3 regions of the Aeromonas oralensis genome follow, and region 2 is predicted to be linked to each of the others. Evidence: predicted binding sites of a transcription regulator. Region 2 holds the regulator's gene; each other region holds the start of a gene.
The links. Region 2 encodes MetJ, which represses methionine synthesis genes. Its sites were predicted from a motif close to AGANNTCTAGANNTCT; they were not measured.
Positions count from the first base shown of each region.

Region 1: metA (homoserine O-acetyltransferase MetA) is a predicted target of MetJ. The motif match lies at 2,374-2,389, and genes of this name have one in related genera.
Region 3: metN (methionine ABC transporter ATP-binding protein MetN) is a predicted target of MetJ. The motif match lies at 5,165-5,180, and genes of this name have one in related genera.

Region 1 is NZ_CP187186.1:352,000-362,650, forward strand. Features, by position in the region: gene ACPDZI_RS01765 (CinA family nicotinamide mononucleotide deamidase-related protein) at 1-973, opposite strand, end outside; gene ACPDZI_RS01770 (HD-GYP domain-containing protein) at 1,032-2,270, opposite strand; gene metA (homoserine O-acetyltransferase MetA) at 2,416-3,369, shown strand; gene ACPDZI_RS01780 (cyclin-dependent kinase inhibitor 3 family protein) at 3,378-3,896, opposite strand; gene ACPDZI_RS01785 (Lrp/AsnC family transcriptional regulator) at 4,056-4,526, shown strand; gene ACPDZI_RS01790 (LTA synthase family protein) at 4,584-6,548, opposite strand; gene ACPDZI_RS01795 (DUF2442 domain-containing protein) at 6,808-7,065, shown strand; gene ACPDZI_RS01800 (TonB-dependent copper receptor) at 7,312-9,279, shown strand; gene ACPDZI_RS01805 (alpha-amylase family glycosyl hydrolase) at 9,403-10,651, shown strand, end outside.
Region 2 is NZ_CP187186.1:449,159-459,809, reverse strand. Features, by position in the region: gene ACPDZI_RS02280 (bifunctional aspartate kinase/homoserine dehydrogenase II) at 1-1,616, opposite strand, end outside; gene metB (cystathionine gamma-synthase) at 1,616-2,779, opposite strand; gene metJ (met regulon transcriptional regulator MetJ) at 2,988-3,311, shown strand; gene ACPDZI_RS02265 (helix-turn-helix domain-containing protein) at 3,347-4,099, shown strand; gene ACPDZI_RS02260 (tRNA-binding protein) at 4,184-4,522, shown strand; gene ACPDZI_RS02255 (aromatic amino acid transport family protein) at 4,594-5,865, opposite strand; gene cysQ (3'(2'),5'-bisphosphate nucleotidase CysQ) at 6,278-7,090, opposite strand; gene nudE (ADP compounds hydrolase NudE) at 7,128-7,736, opposite strand; gene yrfG (GMP/IMP nucleotidase) at 7,875-8,543, shown strand; gene tyrS (tyrosine--tRNA ligase) at 8,718-9,986, opposite strand; gene ACPDZI_RS02230 (helix-turn-helix transcriptional regulator) at 10,163-10,651, shown strand, end outside.
Region 3 is NZ_CP187186.1:855,616-866,266, reverse strand. Features, by position in the region: partial or broken gene ACPDZI_RS04285 (N-acetylmuramoyl-L-alanine amidase) at 1-145, opposite strand, end outside; gene tsaE (tRNA (adenosine(37)-N6)-threonylcarbamoyltransferase complex ATPase subunit type 1 TsaE) at 136-609, opposite strand; partial or broken gene ACPDZI_RS04275 (NAD(P)H-hydrate dehydratase) at 618-2,130, opposite strand; gene queG (tRNA epoxyqueuosine(34) reductase QueG) at 2,305-3,432, shown strand; gene ppgK (polyphosphate--glucose phosphotransferase) at 3,516-4,274, shown strand; gene ACPDZI_RS04260 (hypothetical protein) at 4,387-4,842, opposite strand; gene metN (methionine ABC transporter ATP-binding protein MetN) at 5,315-6,358, shown strand; gene ACPDZI_RS04250 (methionine ABC transporter permease) at 6,339-6,992, shown strand; gene metQ (methionine ABC transporter substrate-binding lipoprotein MetQ) at 7,018-7,818, shown strand; gene rfaH (transcription/translation regulatory transformer protein RfaH) at 7,914-8,414, shown strand; gene ACPDZI_RS04235 (HAMP domain-containing methyl-accepting chemotaxis protein) at 8,716-10,651, opposite strand, start outside.

The DNA of each region.
Region 1 (10,651 bases), 97 kb from region 2:
CGTCCGGACCAGAGCTGCCTATGGTCAGGCTGAGGGGGGCCGCAGGCGCCGCCAGTTGCACCAGTTCGCTGGCCAGGGCGTGGCTGAAGCTGGCCGTCAGGGCCGGATGCGGGTGGCACATGGCCAGCAGGGCGCCCCGGCTCTCCCCTTCCAGCAGCGTCAGCGGCCTATCCCCCAGCAGATCCAGGATCTGCTGCGCCGGCTCCTCATCGCCCCGTCCTACCAGCCAGGGCTCGATGGCCGCAAGCAGCCGCGCCTCGGCGGCGTCCATGTCCGCCGTGCTGGCGCCGTGGCCGATCAGCTTCAGCTCGATGAGCGGCATGGAGGAGCGGTAGCCGAGCTCGATGCCGGTGGGCCAGGGAGCCGCATCCAGCATGTCGCTGAGGGCCGACTCCGAGACGCCGAAGGTATAAAAGCGGCGCAGTTCGGTGTCGGTCTGCTCGCCGGCCAGCGCCTTGAGGCGCGGCATGATCTGCTCGCGCACTATCTGCTTGAATTCGAATGGCACGCCCGGGGTGAAGAAGAGCCGGCTTGGGCCCTGATGGCCTGCGTGGGTGACCACAAAGCCGCAGGCGGTACCGACCGGGTTGTCGAGGATCTCGCACCCCTGTGGCAGCCAGGCCTGCTTGGCGTTGCTGGCGGGCATGGGCCTGCCACGGCTGGCATAGCGCGCTTCGATGGTGGCGAGCCAGTTGGGAAACAGGGTGAGTGGCTGAGCGAAGGCCTCGGCTGCTGCCTGGGCGGTGAGATCGTCGGCGGTGGGGCCGAGCCCGCCGCACACCAGCACCACCTCGGCGCGGCTGGCGCTCTCTGCCAGCACGGCCTTCAAGTCCTTGAGGTTGTCCCCCACGGTGACGCGGCGGCGCACCTGCCAGCCCTGCTCCAGCAGCAGGGCGCTGAGCCAGGCGGCATTGGTGTCCACCACCAGGCCCGTCACTATTTCGTCTCCGGTGCTGATGATTTCGATGCGCATGGCGGGCTCCTTGGGGCTGACGGCTGGGCTGGGGTGGCCACCTGGGTAGCCGGGTCGATCAGGGCTTGGTGTGTTCGAAGTAGTAGCTGATGCGGGTGCGCGGGTTGAGGTACTCAAACACCGCCGGCGGCAGTCGCTTGGGATGGATCACCTTGGCGATGGAGAGCTCGGCCTGCTGCAGGTCGATGATGGCCGCCTCCTGGCGCGGGATGCGCGGATCGTACACCAGCACCGAGGGATAGAGCAGGCGGGAGGCGTTGACCGACATCACCAGCCCCACCTGACCATTGGAGAGCTGTACCACGCTACCGGGCGGGTAGATCCCCATCAGCCGGATCAGCATGCTGAGGAACTCAGGATTGAACTGGGCCTTGCGCTGCTTGTAGAGGCCGCTCAGGGCCGAGTAGGGCACCTTGGCCTGCATGTGGCAGAGGTTATCGTACTCGTTGATGAGCGAGACGATCTGGGTGAGCGGGTCGAGCTGCCCCTTCTTGAGCCCCTCCGGCCCGCTGCCGTCCAGGTATTCGTGGTGGTGCAGCACTATGCCCTTCGCCTCGGCCGGGAAGTCCTTGGCCAGATTGAGCAGATCCAGCCCGTAGCGCGGGTGCTGGGCCATCAGGTTCTGCTCCGGCTTGGTGAGCGGCTCGGTCTTGCGCAGGATCTGGCTCGGAATTTTCAGCTTGCCGATGTCGTGGAACAGGGCTCCCATGCCGACCTGGCGGATCTCGTCAGCCGACATGTTGCACTCCTTGGCCAGCAGCATGCTGAGCACGCTGACGTTGAGGGAGTGGAAGTAGAGGTTGTTGCCATCTTCGCTGTCGGAGACCAGGTGCAGCACCATCTCGTCCAGTGACAGCATCTGCTCGGTCATGGCGTTGACCAGCTCCTGCGCCTCGCCGATGGCGTTGAGGGGGCGGGACTGGATCTTGCTCATCACGCTGCGCACCTGGGCCAGCGATTGCTGGAACTGCTTCTCGCACTGCTGCAGATCGCGGCGATACTGTTGCAACTGCTCGATGCGGCGCTCTTTCTCCAGCTGCATTTCAGCCTGACGCTGGGAGGTATCCGGTGCCTCTACCGGCTGGGTCTGGATCTGGCTCAGCGGTTTGGGCGGGGCATCGCTCTTGTCGGGGATGATGGTGACGAGCTTGAGACCGAGCCGGCGAATGAGCTCGATCTCCTCTTCATTCTTGAGTTTGAAGCTGGAAAACAGGAAGGGGTGTTCGCGCCAGCCAAGTGGCAGAGAAACGTAATTGCCGACTTGCAGCCGGTCTACTGAAATCTTGATACCTGTCATTGTCTTGGATGCGAGAGACACACTGAGCCGTATGCTAGTCAAAGGTGGGGGTGAATACAAAAGGTATCTGATGACAGGTCGGGTGGCTTTGTTATAGGCTTCTGGATGTCCAGACATATTTACCGATGCAGTACAGGGAGTAAGCATGCCGATCAAGATCCCGGATCAGTTACCCGCCGCCGAAGTGCTGGGGCAGGAGAACATCTTCGTGATGACGGAATCCAGGGCCGTCACCCAGAACATCCGCCCGCTGCGGGTGTTGATCCTCAACCTGATGCCCAAGAAGATTGAAACCGAGATCCAGCTGATGCGGATGCTCTCCAACTCGCCGTTGCAGGTGGACGTGGATCTGCTGCGCATCGACGATCGGGAGTCGAAGAACACGCCCCAGGCGCACCTGGAGAACTTCTATCACGACTTCGAACAGGTGCGCGGCAACAACTACGACGGCATGATCATCACCGGGGCGCCGCTCGGGCTGGTGGAGTTCGAGGAGGTGGTCTACTGGCCGCGCATCGTCGAGATCATCGAGTGGTCCCATCAGCACGTGACCTCCACCCTGTTCCTCTGCTGGGCGGTACAGGCGGCGCTGAAAGCCCTGTACGGCATGGAGAAGCAGACTCACGGCGAGAAGCTGTCCGGGGTCTATCGCCATCACCGGCTCGACGAGCACGAACCGCTGCTGCGTGGCTTCGACGACGAGTTTGTGGCGCCTCACTCCCGCTATGCGGCGTTCGACGGGGATCTCATCCGCGCCCATACCGATCTGCAAATCTTTGCCGAATCGGCAGAGGCCGGGGTCTATCTGGCGGCCACCAAGGATTGTCGTCAGGTGTTTGTCACTGGTCATCCGGAATACGATGCGCTGACCCTGGATGGCGAATACCAGCGGGATCTGGCGGCCGGGCTTGAGCCCGTCATTCCGGTCAACTACTACCCGGACAACGACCCGACCCGGACCCCGCGCGCCAGCTGGCGCAGCCACGGTCACCTGCTGTTTTCCAACTGGCTCAACTACTACGTCTATCAGCTCACCAGCTATCGCGTCGAGGATATCGGCAAGGTGTTTACCTATCAGCAGAACTCGCCGTCGAGGTAGGGACTGGCTCAGTCGCCCTCGGCCAGCCGCGCCGCCAGCCTGTCAAGCCACTGGCGGTGGCAGGCCAGGGTGAAGGCTTTGGGCCGGTGGGCCCGGATGGCGGCCATCGCCTCCTGCTGGGGCTGGCCCAGGCTCATCAGCAGAGCCGCCGCCACCAGCCCGGTGCGGCCGCTGCCGCCCTTGCAGTGGATGACCAGGTGTTTGCCGTCCCGCAGCAGTCCAACCAGGGCTGGCAGAGCCCGCCGCCAGGTGGCCTCGAAGGCGGCATCGGGAGCCTGATCGTCTTCGATGGGCAGCTGGAACCAGCGCATGCCGGCGGCCTCGATCTGCTGGCCAAGCGTGCCGAGTTCGAGCCGGGCCAGTTCGGCGTCGGTCATCAGGGTCAGCACGCCGTGCGCCCCGGCCAGCTTGAGCTGGCCCAGCGCCAGCGGCAGCGCCACCTGCTGGGTGCCGGGGCAGGGGGTCAGCAGCAGTTGGCCATCGACGCGGGGGACTTCCTGGCTCCAGAAGGGGTGAGACGGGTGCATAAAGATCCTTATGACGCCAGAAACGGCGAGGCAAGCCGGGCCTGACCCGGTTTTTGAGTGCGCCAAAGCATAGGGGGCGCGGCCCCGATGTCAATCTGCGTTGTGTTCGGCCCGGTTTACGGGCAGAGTCTAAAAAATTGAGCGGTTCAAGGAGTAAAGATGAGAAACCTGGATCAACTGGATCTGGATATCCTGGCCCATCTGTTTCGCGATGCGGGCATGACCAACAAGGATCTGGCCGCGCTGGTCGGGGTGGCGCCGTCCACCTGTCTGGAACGGGTACGCAAGCTGCAGCAGGACGGGGTGCTCAAGGGCGCCCACTGCGAGGTGGATTACCAGGCCCTCGGCGGCCATATCCAAGCCATGGTGTCGCTGCAGCTGGCCCGCCACAGCCGCCAGATCATCGATGCGTTTCGCGACGCCATCCTGGCCCTGCCCGAGGTGATCAGCCTGTTCCACATGGGCGGCAAGGATGACTTCCTGGTGCATCTGTGCGTCGCCGACACCGAGCACCTGCGCAACTTCGTGTTCGATCACTTCACCTCCCGCGAAGAGGTGGTGCACCTCGAGACCTCGCTGGTGTTCGAGCACAAGTTCAGCCGCTCGCTGCCCTGCTTCCTCAACACCTGACGCCCCGTCTGCCTCCTACAAAAAACCCGCCAATCGGCGGGTTTTGTTTTATTGCGCTCAGTTCAGCACGGTGCGGGTATCCGGCGCCGTCCGGTAGAGCCCCTGCTGGTAGGCGAGGCTGCCCCACAGCGCCAGGCCGAGGGCCGCATCCTTCATGGTGGCCGGCTGCGGCGCCGGGGTGAGCGTCTCTGTCGCATCCTCATAAATGAAGCCTTCCGGCGCTCGCTCAGGCTGCAGGATCACCACGTCCTTGCCGCGCATCAGGGCGAAGTTCTTGTCGTACTGCATGATGGCGCGCCCCGGCCAGTCGGCGGGCATGCGGGTCAGATCCTTGCCGAGCATGGGGTAGTCGGCGCTGATCCCCATCAGGGAGAGCAGGGTCGGCGCCATGTCGATCTGGCTGACGATACGCGGATCCTGTCTCGGCGCTATGCCGTCACCCACTATGACCCCCGGAATGTGGAAGCGGGGGATGGGCACCAGGCTGGCACCGCTGACCCGGCTGTCGTGATCGGCGATGACCAGGAACAGGGTGTCCTTCCAGTAGTCCGACTGCTTCGCCTTCTTGAAAAACTCGCCGATGGCGTAGTCCGCGTACTTGGCGGCGTTGTTGCGAGTCTGCTTGGGCTGCTCATAGAGGGCGATGCGATCGTCGGGAAACTCGAACGGATCGTGGTTGCTCGAGCTGAACACCAGGCTGAAGAAGGGCTTGCCCTGCTTGCTGAGCGCCCGGAAGGTCTCGTCGGCCTTGGCCATCAGATCTTCGTCAGAGGCGCCCCAGGAGCCCTCGAACACCGGATTCTTGAAGTCCTTCTGCTCGACGATAGTGGTGAAGCCGTTGCCGAGGAAGAAGCTGCGCATGTTGTCGAAGTGGCTCTCGCCGCCGTAGATGAAGCTGGTGTCGTAGCCCCGCTGCTTGAGCAGATCGGCGATGGTGAAGAAGTTGGTCTGGCTGCGGCCGAGCTTGACCACGGCCTGGGCCGGGGTCGGCGTGAAGCCGGTCAGCACCGCCTCGATGCCGCGCACCGAGCGGGTGCCAGTGGCGTAGAGCTGCTCGAACGCCCAACCCTCTTTCGACAAGGCATCTATGTTGGGGGTGAGCGGCAGGCCGCCGAGGGAGCCGACGAACTGGGCGCCCAGGCTCTCCTGCAGCAGGATCACCAGGTTCTTCGGCTTGCCGCCGTAGCTGGCCTCGTTGAAGGTTTGGCTGGGCAGGATGTCGGAGCTGAATTCATGGGATTCGCGCCCGCTCTCCTGGCGAACCAGATCCAGAATGCGCTGGCGGGGCAGCTCGCCGTAGAACTGGCTGGCATCCTCCTCGGCCCGCATCTGCTTGATGGCGAAGAACAGGGAGTAGGAGGAGTTGACGGTGAGCGCATTGACCAGCGGATCGCTGGCAAACGCCACCATGGCCGGGTTGAGGGCGCGGTGACCCAGGCTGGAGCGGGCACCGAGAAAACCGATGGCCAGGATCAGCAGGGCGAAGGCGGGCCGCCAGTACCAGCGCGGGAAGCTGATGCCGCGCAGCAAGCGGCCGCTCAGCCACCAGCCGCCCGCCAGCACGGCGCCGCTGAACAGCAGTGCCAGCATCAGCTCGCCCTTGCGGCCGGCCCACAGCATGGCGAACACTTCTTTGGGATAGATGAGGTATTCAATGTAGAGGCGATTGGGCCGCACCCCGTACTCGGTCACGAAGGAGGGGGTTGAGATCTCCAGGAAGAGCAGCAGCCAGAGCCCCAGGGTCAGCCAGACCCGGATGAACTGCAGCCAGGCACGGCCCACGGCATGGGGGCCGGCCAGCAGCAGGGTGAACACGGCGGGCACGCCCCACAGCCAGCAGAGGGTGGCGAAGTCGACCCGCAGCCCCTGCAGCAGCATCTCCTGCCAGCCGGCGACGGCGTCTACCCGTTCCAGCTGCCAGAGGCCGAGCGCAAGCCGGCTGGTGGAGAGAGATACGAGCGCGATCAATGAAAAAATGGCGATGGGCCAAAACGGTCCCAGCCATCGTCTGATAGTGGTCATTGTTGTTCCTACAAGCCTGTTTGCACCCGTCCACGAGCGCATTGTTTTTATATTGCAGGGTTATGACAGCGGGCCCGGGGAAAGGTTGCGTGTAGGTGCTGTTTAAAAGGATGTTTTGGCACGATTTATGATTTTTATGTGAGGGCGCGCAGGGATTGAAGACAGCATAAACGGCTGGAAAAACTGTGATCCTGCTGGCAAAGCGGTGCGGGGGGCTTATCTATAATGGCGCCGAATTTTCTCAATCGGAGCCGAAGGGATGCCGGTCTTTATCGATGTGGAATATTTGCAGGGGTGGAGCCTGTTCGTGGTGCTCTCGGACGGTACCACGGGGGCGCTGGACCTGACTCCCTGGCGCACCCAGCCGCTGTTTGCGGCGCTGGATTTGGAGCGGCGCTGCGCCCGGGTCTTCATCAATCGCCACCACCAGCTGGAGTGGCCCGCCGGCTGCATCCTGTCGGCCCACGAGGTCTATCACCTGATCAAGCCCATCGACGAGCGGGAAGCGTTCAGCTAACCCCCTGTTTTTGTGAGCCATCCCAAGATTCCTGTAACGGGAATGTTTGAGCGTTTGCCTTCCTTACCCAATTTGGGTAAAACCTGCGCAACATTTTGCCAACCCTAGCTTGGCTTCGCCTTAGAGGGCTTGCCGCCACTGCGCCGCAGGCCTTTACTGCAGCCTGACTGCAAACCTTCCAGCAGCTGAATGGTTTTGGCGGTTGGAATTAAAACAACAATATAAACAGAGAGATAAGGAAAGAGTATGGCTTGTCATATGCGCACCCCGCTGGCCCTGCTGGTGGGCGGTTTTGCCTGTCACGGCGCCGCCGGCCAGGAGCCGGTCCAGCAACTGGAGCCCATGGTGGTGGTCGCCAGTCGTCCCGCCAGCACCCTGGAGGTGACCCTGGATCCCAAGAAACCGGGCTCCCCCATGCCAGCGGCCGACGGTGCCGGTTACCTCAAGAACGTCACCGGCATGAGCATGGTGCGCAAGGGGGGCTTGGGTGGCGATCCCGTACTGCGGGGAATGGGCATGTCCCGCCTCAACGTGCAGATGGATGGCGGCATGCTGGCCGGTGGCTGCGGTGGCCGGATGGACCCGCCCACCGCCTACGTCTTTCCTCAATCCTTCGACCGGATCCGGGTGCTGAAGGGGCCACAATCCCTCGAGCAGGGGGCGACCCTGGCGGGCACCGTGCTGTTCGAGCGGGACAGGCCCGAGTTCACCGCCCCCGGCGTCAAGGCCGAGGCATCGGCGCTCTATGGCAGCTTCGGGCGTGACGACCAGATGCTGGATGCCACCGTGGGGGCGCCGCAGGGCTATCTGCGCGGCCAGTTCACCCACTCCGACAGCGATGACTATCGCGACGGCCACGGCGACAAGGTGCGCTCTTTCTACCGGCGCGAGAACGGCACCGCCCAGCTTGGCTGGACGCCCAGTGAGCACACCTGGCTCGAACTCACCGCCGAGCGCAGCAACGCCCGCGCCGCCTATGCGGATCGCACCATGGACGGCCCCATGTTCGATCGGGAATCCTTCGGCCTCAAGCTCAGGCAGGAGCAGATCAGCCGCCACTGGCAGCGCAGCGAGCTGACCCTGTGGGACAACGACATCGACCACATCATGGACAACTTCAGCCTGCGTCCGAACAGCGGCATGAAGATGCTCTCCAACCCGGACCGGCGCAACACCGGCGGGCGCTGGGCCAACGACATCGCCCTGCCGGCCGACTGGCTGCTGACCGCCGGGCTCGACAGCAACCGGGATCAGCACCGCAGCCGGGGCGGTGTCGACTATGCCACCAAGGATCGCCAGCGCACCCTGCGTTTCGAGCAGCAGGGCGGCTTTGCCGAGCTGGGCCGCCAGCAGGGGGCTCACAGTTACAAAGGGGGTTACCGGCAGGACAGGGTTGAGACTACCCGTTATGGCGCGGGGGATCAGACCCTCTACAGCGATACCCTGACCCTGGACAGCGGCTTTGGCCGCTACGAATACCAGTGGTCGCCGGCCTGGTCGAGCTACCTGGCCTGGGGCCAGGCGAAACGGGCTCCGGACTACTGGGAGCGCAGCAAGGACAGCGTGCCCTTCATCCTCAACCCCGAGCGCAGCCGCCAGTGGGACGCTGGGCTGGCCCTGCGCAGCCGCGAATTGGATCTGACCCTCTCCCTCTTTAGCGCCGACATTCAGGACTATCTGCTCTATAACAACAAGTCGAACAAGGTGCGCAACATCGACGCCCAGACCCGTGGTGGCGAGCTGGAAGGACGCTGGCAGTTTGCCGAGCAGTGGCGCCTCGACGGCGGTCTGGCGGTGGTCTATGGCGAAAACCAGAGCGATCACCTGCCGCTGGCCCAGATGCCGCCGCTCGATGGCAAGCTGGCGCTGGGCTGGCAACCAGCCGAGGCGTGGAACCTGACCCTGCTGGGCCGCGCCGTGGCCGCGCAGGATCGGGTTGATGTGGGCTCCGGCACCGTAGCCGGTCAGGATCAGGGGGAGACCCCAGGCTTCTTCACCATGAACCTGAGCGCCGCCTGGCAGTTCCAGCCGGGCTGGCAGCTGTCGGCCGGGGTCGACAACCTGTTTGACACCTTCTACTACGAGCACCTCTCCAAGGCGGTACACGCCAGTCAGGCCGGGCTGGGCTACGAGCAGGTAGGGCGGATTCCGGAGCCGGGCCGCGCCTACTGGCTCTCGGTCAGTTACCGTTTCGCCTCGGCCGGCGTGCTCTAGGTCGGCGCGCCAACCGACTGAGCCAGGTAACGTTTTCAGTCACAGACCCGTGCGGACGGGGCCGCTATCATGGCCCCAGTGCGGCGCTTTGGGCGCCGATACCACCACAGCGGGAACATAACAATGAAACAAGGAACGTTGCGCCATGGCGGCCTCATCGGGGCCGCCCTGTTATTGACGGCTTGCGGCAGCGGAGGCGGGAGCGGCTCCAGCGAGCCCCAGCAGCCCCCGGTCACCAACCCGCCGCCGGCCACCGCCAGCCGCGCCTGCTACGGCAATGATCAGCCTGCCTGCAATCTGCGCACCTATCAGGTGATGGTGGAGTCGTTCGTCGACGGCGACGGCAGCGCCAACTACGGCGTCGGTTACGGCCCCTCCCAGCACAACGGCGATCTGCAGGGGGTCATCGACAGCCTGGACCATATCAAGAGCCTCAACGTCAACGCCATCTGGCTGACCCCGGTGTTTGACTCCTGCGCGGGACAAGGCGGTGACGACAAGCTGGATGCCACCGGCTACTTCGCCTGCGACTTCTTCAACGTGGACCCCAACTTCGGCAGCAACGTCCAGCTCAAGAAACTGGTGGACGGAGCGCATCAGCGCGGCCTCTACATCTTCCTTGACGGGGTGTTCGGCCACGTCAACAAGGTGGGGGTGAGCAAGCCTTCGCCCGAGGGACGGCTGCCCGCCCTCAAGAGCGGCGGAGCCGGTTATCCCGGTCAGCTGGTGGATTACAGCCAGCCTCAGAGCCTGGCCTACTTCAAGGAGGTGGCCCGCTATTGGGTCGAGCAGTACGGCATCGACGGCTGGCGCCTCGATCAGGCCTATCAGCTCGGCCTCGACGACTGGCGCGCCATTCGCAGCGAAGTGGAACGGGCCAGCGCGGCGCGCAAGGCCGCCGGTCAGCAGTGGGGCACCCTCGGCTACATGGTGGGCGAGGTGTGGAAGGGCGCCGACGACATTCGCGCCGAGGCTTACGGCAGCAGCGACAACCCGGCGCTCTCGTCGGCGTTCGACTTCCCGCTGCGCTACGGCCTGGTGCAGGCGCTGGCGGTGGAGGAGTCCGGCAAGGGCGGGCAGGGGGCCAGCGTACTCGACGCCAGCTGGAACAAGGTGGAGAACTACCCGAATCACGCCATGCCCAACCTGATGCTGGGCAATCACGATCTGGTGCGCTTCGGCGATCTGCTGGAGCGCGGCAACTTCAATCCGGCGGATTACTGGCAGCGCCACAAGGCGGCCTTCAGCTTCCTGGCGGCCCGCTCCGGCCCCATCACCCTCTACTACGGCGAGGAGTTTGGCGACGAGGTGCCGGGTTTTGCCAAGCAGGTGGGAGGCGACTGTGCCGTGCAGGGGCTCTGTGACGATCACG
Region 2 (10,651 bases):
ATCAGCGGTTTGGGGTTGAAGTTGTCCTGTACCTTGAGCGGATCCAGTCCCTCTTCATCGAGCAGTCCCCCTTCCGAGCTGAACACCCCGTAGAGGGTGAGCGCCAGGTTAAGTTCATGTTCGAGCCGCTCCTTCTCGCGAGCGTAGAGATTCAACCAGTGACCGCCGATGTTGCCCTTGCCGAACACCACCAGCCCGACCCGGTTCGGGCGGCTGAACAGGGCGCTGTGCAGGGCGATGAGCAGTGGCTCCAGCACCACCTGGCGCAGCACAGCCACCAGGCTCAGGCCGTCTTTGGCCACCTGCACGAACTCCAGCGGCTGATCCGCCAGCAGTTGGTAGAAGCGGTGGCACTGCTCGGCGTTGTCGGTGACGCCAGCCCCCACCAGCGCCACCAGGCTGTAGCCTTCACGCTGGATAAGACCGGTGAAACTGCCCTGCAGCTGGAAGTCGCGCAGCAGCTCGAACGCCCCCTGCGCCACCTCGAGGGTGTAGGCGAGGCGCAGGATCCGGCGATCCGGCTGGCGCTGCAGGGTGAGCGGGTTGAGGCGATGGCGGGCCAGATGGGCCTCGATGGCTGCCACCGTCTGCTCATAATGGGTCTGCGGCAGCACCTTGAGCTCGATGAGGGCGATCTGATCCACCGAGGAGACGATGCGGGCGCCGCCGGAGCGCGGGGCACGGCGCAGGATGTGGGTGCAGCCCTCATCCGGGTTGTAGCTGCAGCGCAAAGTGAGGCGCTGGCGGCTGTCGGCCACTGGCTGCAGGGTGCGCGAGTGCAATACCGAGGAGCCGAGGCGGGCCAGCTCGTTCGCTTCAGCCAGGCTCAGACGCTCCAGCAGGCGCGCCTCCTTGACCCGGCGCGGGTCGGCGCTGTAGACCCCGGCCACGTCGCTCCAGATGGTGGTGGATTCGCCGTCCGCCAGCAGGGCCAACAGGCTGGCGCTGTAGTCGGAGCCGTTGCGGCCAAGCAGCAGGGAGCGTCCCTCCATGTCGGCGGCGATAAAGCCGGTCACCACGATGCGCCCGGCGTGTTCCGCCAGCCGCGCCTTGAGCAGTTCGCTGGACAGCGCGGTATCCACCTTGACCAGGGCGCCATCCTCGGCGCGCAGGAAGCTGCGGGCATCGAGCCAGATGGCCTTGTCGCCGCGGCTGGTGAGCAGGGCCGCCAGCAGGCGCGCCGACCACACCTCGCCAAAGGCGAGCAGGCCGTTGCGCTCGAAGCGGTCAAACTGCCCCTCAAGCGTCTTGGCGATGAGCTGCATGTCGTCGGCTAGCTGCTTGCTCAGATCAAGCTGCAGTTCACCTTCCAGCAGGCCGTCGATCAGGCTCTGCTGATAGGCCTGCAGGGCCGAGATGGCCTCGCCGGCAGCTTCATCGCCTGCTTCGGCCAGCTCCACCAGCTGGATCAGCCGGTTGGTGGTCTTGCCGGCGGCGGAGACCACCACCAGCTCTCGCCCGCCCCCCTGCTGCTCGGCTTGCTGTTCGAGAATGCTGGCGACCCGGCGATAACAGACCGGATCCGCCAGACTGCTGCCACCGAATTTGTGGACGTGACGTCGCGTCAAGCCTGCTTCTGTTGCCAACGCGATCTCTCCTTGTTGCTGCTTTTCCATTACTTCGCCACCTGCTGTGCCTGTGCAAACGCCGCGGCCAGATCGGCCACCAGATCCTCACCGTGCTCGATACCGACCGACAGGCGCAGCAGCTGGCTGCTGATGCCTGCCGCCTGCTGGGCGGCCGGGGTCATGGCCCTGTGGGTCATGCTGGCCGGATGGGCCACCAGACTCTCCACCCCGCCGAGGGATTCGGCCACCGAGAAGAGGGTGAGGGCCGCCAGGAAGGCGCGAATGCCCGCCTCATTGCAATCGAGCTCAAAACTTAGCATGGCGCCGAAACCGGACTGTTGACGGCGCGCAATATCATGGCCCGGATGGCTCGGCAGGCTGGGGTGATAGATGCGCTTGACCAGTGGCTGCTGCTGCAGGAAGGCGAGGATGCGGTCGGTGTTCTCCTGATGGGCGCGCAATCTGGGGGCCAGGGTGCGCAGGCCGCGCAGGGTGAGGTAGGAGTCAAACGCCCCGGAGGTGAGCCCCAGACAGTTGGCCCACCACACCAGGGAGTCGGCCAGCTCGTGATCCTTCGCGATCGCCACCCCGCCCACCACGTCGGAGTGGCCGTTTATGTACTTGGTGGTGGAGTGCACCACCAGGTCCGCCCCCAGCGCCAGCGGCTGTTGCAGCAGTGGCGAGAGGAAGGTGTTGTCCACCGCCACCTTGGCGCCCGCCGCGTGAGACGCCTCGGCGATGGCGGCGATGTCCACCACCCGCAGCAGCGGGTTGGAGGGGGTTTCCACCCAAACCAGCGCCGGCTGCTGGGCCAGCGCTTCGGCCAGTGCCGCCGCATCCCCCTGATCGACGAACTGCACCCGGTAGTGGCCCTTGGCCGCCAGGTACTCGAATAGGCGCCAGGTTCCGCCGTAGCAGTCGTGGGGAGCGATCAGCAGATCCCCCGCCTTGAGCAGAGCGGTGGTCACCAGATGGACGGCCCCCATGCCGGTGCCGGTCACCACGGCGCCGGCGCCCCCTTCCAGTGCCGCCAGCGCGTCCGCCAGATTGGTGCGGGTCGGGTTGCCGGAGCGGGCATAATCGTATTGACGAGGCTCGCCAAAGTCGGCAAAGGTGTAGTTGCTGGAGAGGTAGATGGGCGGCACCACGGCACCGTGCTGTGTGTCTGTCTCAATCCCGGTGCGTACCGCCTGGGTGGCCTTGTGGGTCATGTCACTCTCCTTGATGTCTCTTCACACGCTGGCATGCTGTTTCTGCCACGCGCCATCCCGCCATTGCAGGCTCATGGTGAACCACACTACGCCAGCTTAAAAAGGCCGTCAACACTTCTAGACGTCTAAATGGCTTTGCTGTTGGATTGCCATTAAATTCCTTAAGGGTTAAAATCCGCGCTCACGGCTAAATGAGAACAGGTGGATCATGGGTACAGAGTGGAACGGCGACTACGTCAGCCCCTACGCGGAACACGGTAAGAAGAGCGAACAGGTCAAGAAGATTACCGTCTCGATCCCGCTCAAGGTGCTGAAGGTGTTGACCGATGAACGCACCCGTCGCCAGGTGAACAACCTGCGTCATGCGACCAACAGCGAGCTGCTCTGCGAAGCCTTCCTGCACGCCTTCACCGGTCAGCCGCTGCCCTGCGACGAAGATCTGCGCAAGGATCATCCGGACAGCGTCCCTGCCGAGGCGCGTGCCATCATGGAAGCGCTGGGCAAAGAGATCGAAGATTTCGACGCCGAGTAATCCTGCAGCAGATGCCAAACAGCAAACCCCCTTCGATGACGCGGCCCCAGGCCGCGTCATCGCTATCCGCCCCTTTCAGCCTGCGTCGCTACCAGAGCGACGTCTGCAGCCACAGCCACGACCATGCCCAGTTGGTGATCCCCCTCGACGGTCCCATCGAGATCGAGGTGCAGGGCCAAGGGCGGCGGATCACCCCCGGCTTTACCTGCATCATTGCCCCCGGTGAGCGGCACGACTATGCCGCCGATCCGGCGCTCTCGTTTCTGGTGCAGGAGAGTCACTGGCTGCCCGGCGAGCTGGGCGAGCGCCCCTTCATCGAGCTGGACGAGGCCCAGCGCCACTACCTCGCCTTCCTGCACCGCATGGTGGCCGAGGGGCGCCACGTGGCCGGCATGGAGCAGGTGTGGCTGGGTCTGCTGGCAGAGGCGCAGCAGGCAGGCTCGCGCGGCCGTGCCCGCCTCGCTCCGCGCATCGGCAAGGTGCAGCGCCATATCGAGGCGCATCTCGCCGAGCCCCTCAACAACGAGCGGCTGGCCGCCATCGCCTGCCTCGGCCAGAGCCAGTTCAAGCACGCCTTCCAACAGCAGGTGGGGATGAGCGTCTCCCACTACATCCGGGCGCGGCGCATGGCGCTGGCGCGTACCCTGCTCGCTCACACCGTCCTGCCCGTCGGCGACGTGGCCAACCGCTGCGGTTACCAGAATCAGGGGGCCTTCGGCGAGCGCTTCCTGACCGAAACCGGACTGACCCCTTCCCTCTGGCGCCAACAAAACGGCCGCTTGCCGTAACCGGGCGGCCGTTTGCCGAAGACGGCGCAGGTGGTTTCGAGGCATGCTGAGGCTCATGCAAGGTATGGGCAACGAGGAGCCAAGATGCAGACCATAAGCTGGCAGGATTTCGAGATGGTGGAGCTCAGGGTGGGCACCCTGGTGCGGGTCGAGCCCTTCCCCGAGGCGCGCCGCCCGGCCTACAAGGTGTGGGCGGATTTCGGCCCCGAGCTCGGGGTGCGCAAGAGCAGCGCCCAGATCACCGACCTCTATCAACCGGAGACGCTGGTGGGCCGCCAGATCGTCGCCGTGGTGAACTTTCCCCCTAAGCAGATAGGGCCGATCCAGTCGGAGTTTCTGCTGACCGGTTTCTACCGGCCGGACGGCGCCGTGGTGATCGCCATCCCCGAGCAGACGGTGCAAAACGGCGCCAAGCTCGGCTGAAGCCACCACCGGACCGATACAAAAGAGGCGACCCTGGGGTCGCCTCTCTCTTTGCGGCTGGTTGCTCGCCGTTACTTCAGCAGGCTGAAGATCAGCGCCGACACCGCCAATGAACCGGTCAGCAGGATGAAGCCGTTGGCCCAGCGGTGGCGGAAGCGGGCCAGCGCCTCCACCTTGTAGATGGCCACCACTGGCATGATGAACAGGATCATGGCGATCACCGGGCCGGAGAGGGTCTCCATCAGCCCCAGGATACCTGGGTTGATGATGGCGGCGCCCCAGATGGAGAAGAACATCAGGGCGATGCCGAGCCGGTCGGCCTTGGCCAGCGACAGGCCGGTGGGCTTGGCGATCAGGCTTTTCAGGCTCTCGCGGGCACCGAGGAAGTGACCGAGGAAAGAGGAGCTGATGGCGATGAAGGCGATGAGCGGCCCCAGGGTCACGATCACCGGATTGTCGGTGATGTTGGCGAGGTAGGAGAGCACCGAGACGTTCTGGGCCTTGGCCTCGGCCAGCTGGGCCGGCGAGAGGCTCAGCACGCAGGAGAAGACGAAGAACAGCACGAAGCCCACCAGCATGACGGTGGTGTTGCGCAGGATCAGGCTGCTCTTGGCTTCCGCCTGCTCGCCGTACTCCCGGCGCTGCACGTTGGCAAAGCCGGAGATGGCGGCGGCGTGGCTGAAGGCGAACACGGTGACCGGCAGCGCCAGCCAGACGGTGTTGAGGAAGCTGCCGCCCTCCAGGCTGCCCAGCTGAGGCCACTGCCACTGGGGGATCAGGTAGCAGGAGAGCGCCGCCAGGATGGCCGCCAGCGGATAGACCATGACGGCAAAGGCGCGCAGCATCGCCTTCTCGCCGGCCAGCATCACGGCGATCATGGCGAACACCAGCAGACCGGAGAGCATCACCCGGTTCGGGGCATCCATGCCGAGCTGATTGATCATGAAACTCTCCACCGTGTTGGTCAGCCCGACCCCGTAGATGAGCAGGATCGGGAAGATGGAGAGGAAGTAGAGCGCCGAGATGAGGCGGCCGGCCATCTTGCCGAAGTGCTCCTGAGCCACCTCGGTGAAGTCGGCGTGGGGGCGCGACGAGGAAAGCACGAAGCGCGCCAGCCCGCGGTGGGCCAGGAAGGTCATGGGGCCGGCCAGCACGGAGACGATGATGAGGGGCCAGATCCCGCCCAGACCCAGATTGATGGGCAGGAACAGGATGCCGGCACCGACGGCGGTGCCAAACAGGCTGATGACCCAGTGGGTGTCGTGGCGGCGCCAGGGGGTAGCGCTGACGGTGGTGGAGCAGGAACCGGACAGCTCCTTGGTGACGTCTACAGATAAACTCATTACTAATTCACTTTTTGTCAGTGTTTTAATCTGAGATCATTGTGGTTTATCGGGATTTAATCCTCAAAAATCCACCCTGAAACATATCACTACCATTACGGGCTTCAGCCAGTGAGATTGGGAATGGAATCGGGATCACATAAATAAGTAAAACTGAATTTTATTAAAAATATGAAATTTAAAACCAAATTTTCACTCTTGGTCAATTTTTTATTTTGGTCAAATGATCGTTTGCAGAATTACCTGAAAAATCGTGCCATTCCGCTGCCCTCTCTTGTGATGATTCACTGTCATTCCCGCGCTTTGCCAGCGGATATTTCTGTTCATTCCCGATGAAACCAGCGGATCACACCAAGCAATCAGGCGGCCATGGGGCCGCCTGATTGCCGTCAATGATGACCTGTTCACCCGCTCAGTGCGCCAGAATACTGCCCCAGGCGAGATCCGGATCCCCCATCACGATGAAGTCCGGGTTCTCCAGCGACTCCGTCTCGTTGTAGCGCAGCGGCTGCAGCGCCAGGCTGAGGATGCGGCCACCGGCCGCCTCGACGATGCACTGGGCGGCGGCGGTGTCCCACTCGCCGGTGGGACCGAGCCGCACGTAGCAGTCGGCCGCCCCTTCCGCCACCAGACAGGACTTGAGCGAGCTGGAGCCGAGCGGGATCAGCTCGTAGTTGATGGCCGGGTTGAGGCGGCGGGTCAGATTCTCCAGCTTCTGGCGGCGGCTGATGGCCACCACCAGCGAATCGGGCTGATCGTGCTCGTGGTGCATGGCACTGATGGGGTGCACCTCGCCGTTCGCCTCCTTGAAGGCGCCATGACCGCGCACCGCCCAGTAGAGCACGTTCGATTCGGGAGCGTAGATGACGCCGAGCACCGGCACGTTGTCCTGCACCAGGGCGATCAGGGTGGCGAAGTCACCGCTGCCGGCGATGAACTCGCCGGTGCCGTCGAGGGGATCCACCAGCCAGTACTGGCGCCAGTTGGCGCGCTGGCTGAAGGGGATATCGGCCGCCTCTTCGGTCAGCACGGGAACATGGGGAGTGAGCGCCGACAGCGCCTGTTTGAGGTAGGCATCGGCAGCAAGATCGGCACTGGTGACCGGGGTCGCATCCTCCTTCAGCTGACGCTCGAACTGACCGCCGTGATAGATTTCGTGAAGGATCCTGCCCGCTTCGCGCGCGATCTCCTTGACCCCCGGCACCCAGGCCAACAACTCCTGCATCTTGTTATCCTCTGTATTCAAACTGCCCGTCTGCGGGCTACTCTGCCTGCTCCGCCAGCCAGCGTTGGGCCAGCAGCAGCGCACTGATGCTGCGCGACTCGGTGAAGTCGGGTCGCGCCAGCAATTCGTCGATCCGGGTCAGCGGCCAGGGGATCACCTCGAGGGGCTCGGGCTCGTCGCCCACCCGCTGCTCGGGGAATAGATCCCGTGCCAGCAAGATGTCCATCCGGCTGGAGAAGTAGCCCGGCGCCAGCGACACCTGCTTGAGCAGGGTCAGGCTGTTGGCCCCGAAGCCCGCCTCCTCCATCAACTCCCGGTTGCCCGCCTCGAAGGCATCTTCACCCGGGTCGATCAGCCCCTTGGGAAAGCCCAGCTCGTAGGAGTGGGTGCCCGCCGCGTACTCGCGCACCAGCAGCAGGGTGTGGGCATCGAACAGGGGCACCACCATGACGGCGCCCCGGTTGCCGCCGCGCATCCGCTCGTAGACCCGCTCCTCGCCGTTGGAAAACTTGAGGTGGAGCGACTCCACCTTGAACAGCCGGCTCTCGGCCACGATCTCGGCCTTGAGGATCTCCGGCTTGCTCTTGTCATGCGCCATGGTGTCGACGCTGAGGTGGACGGGTTTGCGTTGGTGGAGGTCACTCATCGGGGCTGGCTGCTCGTTAAAAAATCGTGTTTCAAGAGTAAACGACTCCCCTCTCGAACACCACGGGGCAAGGGTGGGAAAGCGGCGGGAAAAATCCGTTATAATGCCCGCCCGTTCCGACCCGACCACCGAGGCCCCATGCCGACCCCACTGCCCTGGCACCAGATAGACACTGTCCTGCTCGATATGGATGGCACCCTGATCGATCTCCATTTTGACAACCACCTCTGGCAGCAACTGGTACCCGAGCGCTATGCCGAGCGACTCGGCCTGCCGCTGGCCGAAGCCAGAGTGCAGATCGAGGCGCACTACCAGGCCGTCAGCGGCACCCTCAACTGGTACTGCGTGGATTACTGGAGCGAGACGCTGGGGCTCGACATCCGGGCCCTCAAGCAGGAGATCCTGGCCAAGATCCAGTGGCGGCCCCACGTCATCCCCTTCCTGGCCGCGCTGCGGGCGGCGGGCAAGCAGCTGGTGCTCTTCACCAATGCCCACCCCGCCAGCCTGTCGGTGAAGGACGCCCAACTGGGGCTGGCCGGCCACCTCGATCTGATGGTGAGCACCCACGAACTGGGCTGGTCGAAGGAAAGCCAGCACTGCTGGCAGGCACTGGCCGAGCGGCTGGCGTTCGACCCGGCCCGCACCCTGTTCGTGGATGACAGCGAGCGGATCTTGCGCGCCGCCGCCGACTACGGCATCGGCTATCAGCTCGCCATCCAGAACCCGGACAGCTGCCAGCCCGAGCAGCACATCACCGCCTTCCCGGCGATCCGCGATTACGCCGAGTTATTGCCGCTGGCCGGGTAAGCCGAAATGCAGGGGAGCATCTGGGTAACCAGACACCGCCTCCCCCACCCCTTCCGCGATTATGCCGAGTTATTGCCGCTGGCCGTGTAAGCCGAGAGGCAGGGGAGCAGCACTCACCGAACTGACGGATAAACAAAAGGGCTGCCCAGGCAGCCCTTGTCGATCCCGGGTCGCTCACCCCAGCCACGTCACCAGCCGGTACTGCTTCTTGCCCCGGCGCAGCAGCAGGTAGCGGCCGAACAGCCGGTCGGTCGCCGTCAGTGGCTCATCCCGGCGGATCTCGCCGTTGAGGCTGATGGCGCCTGCCGCCAGCAGCTCGCGGGCGATCCGCCTGGAGTTGGCCAGACCGCTCTCCACCAGCAGGGTCACCAGGCTGGTTTCCCCCTCGATACACCAGCCCGGCATGCCATCCTGCGCCAACTGGGCCAGATCGCTTTCCCCAAGGCGCGCTACGTCGCCACTGAACAGCAATTCGCTGATGCGCTGCGCTGCAGCCAGCGCCCCCTTGCCGTGCACCAGCTCGGTCAGCTCGTCGGCCAGCACCTGCTGCGCCAGCTTGCGTCCCTGTCGCTTCGCATCCTCCGCCTCCAGCGCCTCAATCTCGCTCAGCGGCATAAAGCTGTAGTAGCGCAGGAAGCGGTAGACATCCTCGTCCGCGGTGCCGAGCCAGAACTGGTAGAAGGCGTAGGGAGATGTGAGCGCCGGATCGAGCCAGATAGCGCCGCCCTCGGTCTTGCCAAACTTGGTGCCGTCCGCCTTGGTGATGAGCGGCAGCGTCATGCCATAGACCTGGGCCTGATGGAGGCGGCGGGTGAGGTCCATGCCGCTGGTAATGTTGCCCCATTGATCGTTGCCGCCGATCTGCAGGGTGCAGCCGAGGCGCTGGTTGAGCACCGCGAAGTCCTGGGATTGCAGCAGAGCGTAGGAGAACTCGGTGAAGGAGATGCCCTGATCCGGGCGGGCCAGCCGCTGGCGCACCGATTCGCGGGCCAACATGGCGTTGACCGAGAAGTGCTTGCCGATGTCGCGCAGAAAATCGAGGGCAGAGATCTGCCCCATCCAGTCGGCGTTGTTGACCAGCAACGGCGCCGCCAGCCCTTCGCTGGCCGGCAGCAGCGCTTTTATCTGGGCCGACAGGCTGGCCACCCAGCCCTGCACCGTCTCGGCACTGTTGAGGTTGCGCTCGGTCGCCTTGAAGCTGGGATCGCCGATAAGGCCGGTGGCCCCACCCACCAGTGCCACCGGGGTGTGGCCCGCCAGCTGGAAGCGGCGCAGCATCAACAGTGGCACCAGATGGCCGATGTGCAGGCTGCCAGCGGTGGGATCGAACCCGCAGTAGACGGTGCGCGGGGTGGCAAGATGGTCGGCCAGCGCCGCCGGGTCGGAGTTCTGGGCCACCAGGCCGCGTCGGGTCAGCTCATCGAGCAGGTGGGGGTTGATCATGGGTGCTCCAACAGCAAGAGGAAAGCCCACATCCTCGCCGCTTTGGTCTGCGCCGAATATGTCCCCTAGGGGACAGTTTTGCCACTCTCGTGCTAGCATCCGGCTATCGTGTGACCATCGCATGACCATCGCATGACCATCGCGGGGAGCCTGCCCGCCACCCGGAAGCCATCGCCATGACCCAACCCCTCACCGCAGATTCCCTGACCACGAACCTCACCGCCGTCGTCGATGCCCTGCACGGCAGTACCTTTGCGGCGGCCCTGGTGCGCCTGATCCAGCAACAGGTGGCGTTCGACTGTGCCCTGCTGCTCGGGGTGGGGCAACGGCCCGTCTACCTCTATGACAACCTGCACCACCAGCGGGCGCTGCTGTTTGATCGCTACCTCACCCGCCACTTCAGTCAGGATCCCTTTATGCAGGCGCTGGAGCAGGGCTTACCTGCCGGGGTCTGGACGCTGGCGCAAGTGTCGCGCGGGCGGCTCGACCCCGAGTATCGCCACCACTTCTATCAGGCCACCGGCTGGCAGGAGGAGGTGGGGCTGATCCTGCCGGTGCGCGGCGGCTTCACCCTGATGCTGTTTCTGGGCCGCCTCGACAAGCGCAGCAGCCTCAGCCGTGACGAGCTGGCCCGGCTGGAGGCGCTGTTTCCGCTGGTCCATTCG
Region 3 (10,651 bases), 410 kb from region 2:
TGAAATAGTTATAATTGGGGGCGCTGCTCATGTCGAGCACCACCCGGGTGTTGTCCGGCGACGGCCACACCCGCACGCTCTTGAGCTGATTCGCCCAGGAGGGTAAGGCCAGCAGGGAGAGGGCAATAACAAGGATCAAGCGCACGTAGATGACAACCGTTCCAGAATGGCTTCGCCAATAGCAGTGCGAGCCTCTATCAGGACCTCGCGCTGCTCGTTTGCATAACTCAGGGTAATGTCGAGATCGGGGGCGGGCAGCCAGCCTTCCCCTTTCTCCGGCCACTCCACCAGACAGAGGGTATTGGCGCCGAAGTAGTCACGGATCCCCATGAACTCCAGCTCCTCCGGGTCGGCCAATCGATAGAGATCGAAGTGGTAGAGCTGCCAGTCGGCCAGTTCATAGGGCTCGACCAGGGTATAGGTCGGGCTCTTGACCTTGCCCTCATGCCCCAGCCCCTGTACCCAGCCCCGGGTCAGGGTGGTTTTGCCGGCCCCGAGAGAGCCGTGCAAGAACACCGTGGTTGCCTGCTGGCAGGCGTGGGCCAGTCGGCCACCCAGTGCCACTGTTGCTGCCTCGTCCGGCAGTGTCATCATCAACTGTTTTGCCATGTTCTTCTTTAGCTTGTTATGGTGTCGGGATTTACCAGTCGACGGATAAAGGGCAGCAGGTCTGATGCCAGCATGCCCCGCTCTCCGTCTGCAGCGGCCAGATCGGCCGCTTCCCCGTGGATCACGGCGCCCAGTCGGGTTGCCTCGGCGGCAGACCAGCCCTGGGCCAAAAGGGCGGCGATTATACCAGATAACAGGTCGCCCATGCCGCCACTGGCCATGCCGGGATTGCCCTCGTCGCAAAGCGCCATCCCCTTGCCATCGTGGATCAGCGTCCCCGCCCCCTTGAGCAGCACCACACCGCCGAAACGCTGCTGCAGACGCTGCACCGCGGCAAAACGATCCGCGGCAATCTCGGCAATGGTGCAGCCCAGCAGGCGGGCTGCCTCGCCCGGATGGGGCGTGAGCACCCAATTATCCTGATGACGGGGACATTGCGCCAGCCAATTCAATCCATCGGCATCCAATACCAGTGGCACCTGCTCGTTAACAAAAGACTCAAAATGGCGCCGACCCCACTCATCCTGACCCAGGCCGGGTCCCACCACCCGCACCGAGGCCCAGCTTTCCTCATCCCCGCCCTGACTGCCCATCAATTCGGCCTGGTAGAGGCTGGCGGGCAGCTGGTCAGGATGCTGGCACACCCGCACCAGACCGGCACCGGCCCGCAGGCAGGCGCGAGCGGCCAGCACGATGGCCCCCTGCATCCCCGCATTGCCCCCCACCAGCAGCACCTTGCCGTGGGAGCCCTTGTGGGACGAGCGCTGACGTGGCGTCAGCCGAGTGTGCCGGGAGGGATAATCAATGCGCTCGGCGGGCCGCCAACCACCCGGGCGGGACGCTGACGCCGAGGGGGTCGCAGTCGAGGTGACCGACACAGTCCACTCCGTCGGCGGTGAGCATCCCCTGCTTGATGCCGATGAAGGTGAGGGTGCGGCTGGCGTGCACCACAGCCCCCATGGCGCAGCCGGTGTCAGCATTGAGGCCGGAGGGGAGATCCACCGATAGTACGGGCACCTGCAAGCCATTGATTGTTGCGACGATCTTTGTCATAAGCGGTGACAGCCGGGTATGGACACCGGTGCCGAGCAGTGCGTCAACCACCAGGTCCGGCGCCGGCAGCCGGTCGAGCTCGCCCGCCTCGGCCGCCACCACAGTGCCCCCCGTCGCCAGCCACTCGTCGGCAGCCCGCCTGGCATCCCCCGTCAGCTCGGCGGGATCCCTCAGCGCTATCACCTGGGGCTCCAGCCCCAACTGCCTCGCAAGGCGGGCCAATACATAGCCGTCGCCACCGTTGTTGCCGGGGCCGGTGAAGATCCACCAACATCGGCTGTGCGGCCAGTGGTGGGTGGCGTAGGTGCGCAGTGCCGCCCCGGCACGCTCCATCAGGGTGTAGAGTGGCAGCCCTTCACGCTCGGCCCACTCCCGCTCCAGGGCACGGATCTGTTCAGCCCGCCACAGTGATTGTGGTAAACTGCGCACCTCTTTCCCGCTGATAGCATCCCCGATGATCTGTACCATGACGGCTCCTGACTCTCATCCATTCATCCGGTCCAGCTGGCACCGGGCACATGATGCAGTATGACGGCAACCGCCATGCCCGTCGGTCAACCTTGGCAACAAGACCCCAGAGATGCGAGACAGCATGACAGTACACCTCCATCCCGGTCAGCACCCGGGCAGGCAGACGGCCCCATGACCACCACCGAACTCCATCAACTGGCCCAAGATATCAAGCTCTGGGCGAGCGAGCTAGGATTCGACCAGGCCGGTATCACCGACACGGATCTCGCCCTCGAGGAGCCCAGGCTGCAGGCCTGGCTCGATGCGGGCCATCACGGCAGCATGGATTACATGGCGCGCCACGGCATGATGCGGGCCCGCCCCCACGAGCTGCTGCCGGGCACCTTGCGGGTGCTGTCGGTGCGGATGAACTATCTGCCGTTCGAGGCGGGCTTTGCCGCCACCCTGCGCGACCCCACCCTCGGCTACATCAGCCGCTATGCCCTCGGCCGCGACTACCACAAGCTGCTGCGCAACCGGCTCAAGCAGCTGGGGGAGCGCATCGAGCAGCGCTGCGAGGCGCTGGGCTGGCGCCCCTTCGTCGACTCCGCCCCTATTCTGGAGCGGCCGCTGGCGGCCAAGGCTGGCCTCGGCTGGGTAGGCAAACACTCGCTGCTGCTCAACGAGTCGGCGGGCTCCTTCTTCTTTCTGGGGGAGCTGCTGCTCAGCCTGCCGCTACCGCTGGATGCACCGGTGGAGAAAGAGCAGTGCGGCAAGTGCGTGGCCTGCATCAACATCTGCCCCACCGGCGCCATCATAGCCCCCTACGTGGTGGACGGCCGTCGCTGCATCTCCTATCTCACCATCGAGAACGACGGCCCCATCCCCGAAGAGTTCCGGCCGCTGATGGGCAACCGCATCTATGGCTGTGACGACTGCCAGCTCATCTGCCCCTGGAACCGCTATGCCAACGCCAGCCCGGAGCCTGACTTCAGCCCGCGCCCCAATCTGCATCGCCCGCCGCTGTTGACCTTGTGGGGCTGGAGCGAGAGCGAGTTTCTCAAGCACACCGAAGGCAGCCCCATCCGCCGCATCGGCTATCAGCGCTGGCGCCGCAACCTGGCGGTGGCCCTTGGCAACGGCCCGGCCAGCCCGCAGGTCATGACGGCCCTGCAGCAGGCGCTGGCAGTAGCCGACCCCATGGTGGCGGAACACATCGAATGGGCGCTGGCCACCCTGGCCAAACGCCAGCAGGATGACAACAAAAAGACGCGCTTGCTGATCCGCTGCATCGAAAAAGGTCTGCCGGATCACGCATAGACGATCTGCCCCTTGCCGGATCGAAGCCATTTTTTCATGCTCTGCCGACGGTCGATCGTCGGCACTATAAAAGGAACAAGCGGATGCAGATGTTGGGAGTGGATATCGGTGGCTCGGGGATCAAGGGATGCCTGGTCGACACCGCAACGGGCGAGCTGATTGGCGAACGTCACCGGCTGGTGACGCCGCAGCCGGCTACCCCGGCCGCCGTGGCTCATACCCTCAAGGCGCTGGTGGAACACTTCGACTGGAAGGGCCCGGTGGGCTGCGGCTTTCCCGCCACCATCCACAACGGCATCGCCAAGAGCGCGGCCAACATCGACAAGAGCTGGATTGAGACCGACGTCGCCCACCTGTTCGCCGACGTGACCGGCCAACCCTGCCACGTGCTCAACGACGCCGATGCGGCCGGTCTGGCCGAGATGCGCTTCGGGACCGGCAAGGATCGCAGCAAGGGGGTGATCATCCTCATCACGGTCGGCACCGGCATCGGCACCGCCGTGTTCGTCAACGGTCAACTGCTGCCCAACACCGAGCTGGGTCATCTGATGCTGGAAGGGATGGTGGCCGAGCACTACTGCTCGGACGCGGTGCGCAAACGCGAGGATCTCTCCTGGGGCCGCTGGGGCAAGCGCTTCAACAAGTACCTGGCCCGCCTCGAGTTTCTGTTCTCCCCCGACCTCTTCATCCTGGGCGGCGGCAGCGCCGCCAAGCTCGACAAGTTCATCGACAAGATTGAGACCCGGGCCCCGCTGGTGGCGGCCGCCAACCTCAATCAGGCCGGCATCATAGGCGCCGCCCTGCACGCTGCCGAGCTCACCGCCGCCCGCCAGCCGGCATGACGCCGTCGTGAACAAACAGCAGAGGCCCGGCATTGCCGGGCCTCTGCTGTTTTCAGCGCCCATTTTTCACCGTACTTGTCGCCCGGGGACATGTCACCCGGCCAGCTATTTCCTATAAGTCGTCGAGCCGATGGGCGCCGTGTACCAAGCGGGTCAGGCGGGTCTGCTCCTGCTCGGCCAGGCCGCCGAGCAGCCGCACAGTCTCTTCGGTCGGACACTCCCGGGCCAGATGGCTGAGCTCGCCGATGAGCTTCTCCTCCTGACGGCACACCAGCTGCACTATATCCTGGGTCTGGGCCGTGGCGGGCAGGCTCAGGCGCCGGATCCCGGGCAGCAGATCCTCGCTGAAGCCTCGCTCCAGCCAGGTCTCCTTCACCCCTTCGCCAAGTTCACTCAGGTAGTCATCCAGCTGGCTCTTTACTGCCTCCTCGCGCTGCTGCAGATAGGCCAGCAGCAGCCGGCTGCGCTCGCCATCCACTTGTGCCATGAGACGCCCGTAGCAGAGCCCAAGCTGGTGATGCACCTGCTCCAGATAGAGCAGCAAGTCTTTGATTTGTTGAAATCGCATCAGGTTGCCCTCCTGTATACCGTGCCCTTTAAGTATAAAAAAACAGGCAATTGCAATCCAAGCCAAAGCACAGCCCTTGTTGTGCTGCATCAAGCCAGTGGCCAAGAAATCAGCGATCGATACAAAGTGGAATGATTTGTGCCGACCCGGGGGCGATAAAAGGATGAGCAGGTGAATCCGGCTGGCGACTAATAAAGGAGGTTGTAAGTAGATATTTACCATGTGATATTCGGCAATTATGCCATACCACCAAATACAATATTGATGTGAGCGAGTTCATCGTCGGCGTTAGTCGGCAGGCGGGAATCCTTAGCACTTTTTTAGACGTCTAGATGTATAAACACGCGTTGACACGGCCATCCAGACATCTTAGCATCATCCTCCATGATGGCAGAGTAACCCAGTGAAACCTCTGCCCAATTCACCCGCCTGTAGCGCCCTGTGCTTTAAGGCTGTTAGCACGGAAGAATCCATGATTAAGTTGATCGGTCTCAACAAAGTCTACGGTAAAGGCAGTGATGCCGTGCACGCCCTGCGTGACGTGAGCCTGCATGTGCCACAAGGCAAAATTTTCGGGGTGATCGGCGCCTCCGGTGCCGGCAAGAGCACCCTCATCCGCTGCGTCAACCTGCTGGAGCGCCCGACGGAAGGTCAAGTCATTGTCGACGGCCAGGATCTGGTCGCCCTGAGCGAACGGGATCTGACCCAGGCTCGTCGCCAGATCGGGATGATTTTCCAGCACTTCAACCTGCTCGCCTCCCGTACCGTCTCTGCCAACATCGCCTTCCCGCTGGAGCTGGCGGGCTGGAGCAAAGAGAGGATCCAGCAACGGGTCGAAGAGCTGCTGGCACTGGTCGGGCTGGAAGCCCGTGCCCACGCCTATCCGTCCGAGCTCTCCGGTGGCCAGAAACAGCGGGTCGCCATCGCCCGGGCGCTGGCGCCGGCCCCCAAGGTACTGCTGTGCGACGAGGCCACCTCGGCCCTCGACCCGCAGACCACCCGCTCGATCCTGACCCTGCTCAAGGAGATCAACGTCAAGCTGGGGCTCACCATCCTGCTCATCACCCACGAGATGGACGTGGTGAAGGGGATCTGTGACGAAGTGGCCATCATCAGCGACGGCCGGCTGATCGAACAGGGTGAAGTGGCCTGGTTCTTCAGCAATGCCAAGACCCAGCTGGCGCGGGATTTCATCCACTCCACCATCCACCTGGAAGTGCCCCAGGAGTATCAGGATCGGATGAGCGCGGAGCGGGTCCCCGGCAGCTATCCGCTGGTGAAACTCGGCTTTACCGGCAGCACGGTCGACACGCCCCTGATTTCCGAGGCGAGCCGCCGTTTCAACATCGACATCAGCATCCTGAGCGCCGACATCGAATACGCCGGGGGCGTCAAATTCGGCTTCCTGCTGGCAGAGCTGTTCGGGGATGAAGCCCAGTGCGAGGCAACCCAGCAGTTCCTCATCGACAACCATATTCAGCTGGAGGTAATGGGTTATGTCCGAAGCCATGATTAATCTGCTGTTCACGGCCCTGGGCGACACCCTCATCATGGTGTTTGCCTCCGCCCTGTTCGGCTGCCTGCTCGGCCTGCCGCTCGGTGTGGCACTGCACGTGACCAAGGCTGGCCAGATCCTGGCCAACCCGCTGCTCAACCGTACCCTGGGCATGGTGGTCAACGTGGGTCGCTCGGTGCCCTTCATCATCCTGTTGGTCGCCATCATCCCGCTGACCCGGCTGATCGTCGGCACCAGCATCGGCACCATTGCCGCCATCGTGCCGCTGACTGTCGGTTGCATTCCCTTCATCGCTCGCCTGGTGGAAGGGGCCCTGATGGAGGTGCCGGACGGATTGCTGGAAGCGGCCAAGGCCATGGGTGCCAAGCCCCTGCAAATTATCACCAAGGTGCTACTGCCCGAGGCCCTGCCCGGCATCCTCAACAGCGTCACCATCACCCTCGTCACGCTGGTGAACTACTCCGCCATGGCCGGTGCCATCGGGGGCGGTGGTCTGGGCGATGTGGGTATTCGTTACGGCTATCAGCGCTTCGACCCGACCGTCATGCTGGTAACCGTGGTTATTCTGGTCGTACTGGTTCAACTCATCCAGAGCGCGGGTGAGCGCCTGGTCAACAAATGTGATCATCGTTAATCGTCGATTTCTGACAGGAGGTTTTATGAAATTTGGCATCAAATCCGTTGCGGCAGCCCTGCTGGCCACTCTGGTACTGGCCGGTTGCGGTCAAAAGGAAGAGAACAAGACCCTGAAAGTAGGCGCTATTGCCGGCCCCGAGACCGAGCTGGTTGAAGTGGCCGCCAAAGTGGCCAAGGAGAAATACGGACTGACCGTCGAGGTGGTCAACTTCTCCGACTACGTCACCCCGAACGTGGCACTGAACGATGGCAGCATCGACGTCAACGCCTTCCAGCACAAGCCCTATCTGGATGCCCAGATCCGTGATCGCGGCTTCAAGCTGGTGCCGGTCGGCAACACCTTCGTCTACCCGATCGCCGGTTACTCCAAGAAGATCAAGGCGCTGAGCGAGCTGAAAGATGGCGCCCAGATCGCGGTGCCGAACGATCCGACCAACCTGGGCCGCTCCCTGATCCTGCTGGAGAAGCAAGGTCTGCTGAAGCTCAAAGAGGGCGCCGGTCTGGAAGCGACCGTACTGGACATCGCCAGTAACCCGCGCAACTTCAAGATCGTCGAGCTGGAAGCTGCCCAGCTGCCGCGCTCGCTGGAAGACGTGGACTTGGCCATCATCAACAACACCTTCGCCGGTCAGATTGGCCTGACCCCGACCGAGAACGGTCTGTTTGTTGAGGATAAAGAATCCCCCTACGTCAACCTGATCGTTGCCCGCGACAACAACAAGGATGACGAGAAGGTCAAACAGTTCGTACAGGCTTTCCAGACCGACGACGTCTACAAGAAAGGGCTGGAACTGTTCAAGGGCGGCCTGGTGAAAGGTTGGTAATCACTCACTCGGCAAAAAAGGCCACGCAATGCGTGGCCTTTTTTTTGCTGCCGTTATCATATCGGCGAGCACGGCAACACGAACATACTCAGCACATGAAAAAATGGTATCTGGCCTACTGCAAGCCAAAAGAAGAGGCCCGCGCCCGCGCCCATCTCGAAGCACAGGGGATCGAGTCCTACTACCCCATGGTGGAAATTGAAAAACTGCGGCGGGGCAAGCGTGTCCCGGTGCGGGAGCCCATGTTCCCCAACTATCTGTTCATCTACGTGGATCTGGAAGAGGTCACCCCGGTCACCCTGAAGTCGACCCGCGGAATCAGCCGGATCATCCACTTCGGTCGGGAGTGGACCTCCATCAGCAGCCAGCTGGTCTATCAGCTGATGAGCCGGGACGACAGCGACGAGGCCCGCGCCAGCTACGCCAGCCTGCCGACCCAGGGCGACAAGGTGCTGATAGAATCCGGTCCGCTGGCCGGCTTCGAAGCCATCTATCTGGAGCCGGATGGCGAGAAACGGGCGATCCTGCTGGTGAGCCTGCTCAATCAGGAGACCAGCAGCAGCTTCGACAACCAATCCTTCCGTCGGCTGGACTGACGGGCGAGAAATATCTGATTCCTGCTGGTGAGCCTGCTCAACCAGGAGACCAGCAGCAGCTTCGATAACCAGTCCTTCCGTCGGCTGGACTGACGGGCGAGAAACGCCTGATTCCTGCTGGTAAACCTGCTCAACCAGGAGACCAGCAGCGCCGACAACCAGTCCTTCCGTCGGCTGAACTGTCCCGGCAACCAACACCGAACTCCCGCTGACTGGCCAGAACAACCACCTCTTGCGCCAGTCAGGCTAAAAAACGGGGCAGGCCCAGTGGCCTGCCCCGTTTTCATACCCCTTGTCCACCTCAGGCATCCAGCTCGAAGCGGCTGATCACCGCCGTCAAGCGACCGGTATCCTGCGCCAGCCTGGCCACTATCTCCTCCCCCTGCTGGCTACGCTGGCTCGACTGCCGGCTGAGGCCGGCGATCTCCTCCACCGTTCCCGCCACCTCCTGGGCCACCCGTGACTGCTGCTCGGTCGCGGTGGCGATGGCCCCCAGCTGGCCCGACAGATCCTGCACCAGCTGCAGCATGGCATTCAGGGTATCGGTCACCGAGTCGACGGCGCCACGCCCCTCTTCCACCAAGCGGGTGCCGCTGCCGACCGTGTTGACGGTCTGGCGGGTCTGCTGCTGGATGCTGGCGATAGTCTGGCTGATCTCCTCGGTGGACTGGCTGGTGCGGCTCGCCAGCAGCCGCACCTCGTCGGCCACCACGGCAAACCCGCGACCCTGCTCGCCGGCCCGCGCCGCCTCGATGGCGGCATTGAGCGCCAACAGATTGGTCTGCTCGGCGATGGTGGCGATCACCTCGGTGACGCGTCCCACCTGCTCGCTCTGGCTGCTGAGCAGACCCATCGCCTTGTTCGCCTCGGCAATCATGGCGGCGATCTGCTGCATGGTGGCGGTCATGCGGGCCAGCTCGTGGCCGCCCTGGCGAGTCTGCTGTTCGGCCTGCTGAGCGGCCCGCGCCGCTTCGGCGATATTGCCCGCCACATCCCGGGTACTGACCGACATCTGTTCGATGGCCGCCGCCACCGTATCGACCCGCTGATTCTGACTCGCCAGATCGGTGACGATGGCGCGGGTGGTGCTGCCCACCTCGCCACAGGCACCGTCCACCTGCCCCACAGCCCCCTGGATCTCCCCCACCAGCTGGCGCAGTTGGCCGGACATCTGGTTGATGGAGCCCGTCAGCCCACCCAGCTCATCCTGGCTCTGCACCGGCAGTGGGCGGGCGGGCAGCCGGCCGTTGGCAACCAGATCGGCCCGTAGCACCAGGCTGGCGATGTCCCGGGTCAGCCGGCGACTGAACAACAGCGCCACCAGGGTACCCAGCACGATCACGGTCAGGGTGGCCAGCAGCAGGGTACGATTGATGGCCTGACCGGCGCTGGTCATCTTCTGGCCCATGCTTTCCACCTCGGCGCGGGTCTGGGTCACCTGGCCGGCCAGCTGGGTCGCCAGCTGACCGAGAGCCGGCTCAATCTCGGTCGCCATCAGATGGTTGGCCTGATCCCAGTCGGGCGCCTGCCGCTTGCTGATCACCTGCCCCACCAGCTCGGCGAAGGGGGCCGACATCTCCTCGAACAGCAACCAGATCCCCTTCTGCGCCTCGGTAAAGTTGGCCTCCTGCTGCTTCAGCTCGGCCACCCGCTGCTGGTGGAACTGGTAATAATCCTGGTATTTGGTGCGATAGTCCGGATCCCCGGAGATGAGAAAGTCGCGCAGGGCGGAGAGCGCATTGGAGAGGCCGTTGTAGGCATCCCCCACCTGCTTGAGCAGCAGGCGGCGATCGCCGGGCAGCTGATCCTGCGGGGTAGCCACCTCTTCGTTGGCAAAGGACTGCAGCTGATCGAGGGCCGACTCCGCCAGCGGCCCCGCCTCCTGCAGCATCAGGGTATGGGCGGGCAGGTTCTCGCCGGTATGGGCGATGTCCCACACCTTCTGCTGGCTGGTCTTGAAGGCCTTGAGCGAGCGGGTCAGCTCGGCGGTGAACTGCTGATGCTCGATCACCTGCCAGGCCTCCTCCCACTCCTGTTTGAGGCGGGCGGCCTGCGCCGGATCCTTGCCCAGGATGAGATAGGCCCGCAGGGAGGAGATGGTCGCCACCAGCGCCTTCTGGCTGGCCTCATCCCGTTGCAGAGCGGGTAGAGCCTGCTCCAGCAGGGCGCTGCCGGCTTGTCCGATGCGGCCGAGCTGGTGGTAGACGAGGCTGGAAGAGAGGATCACCAGCAGATTG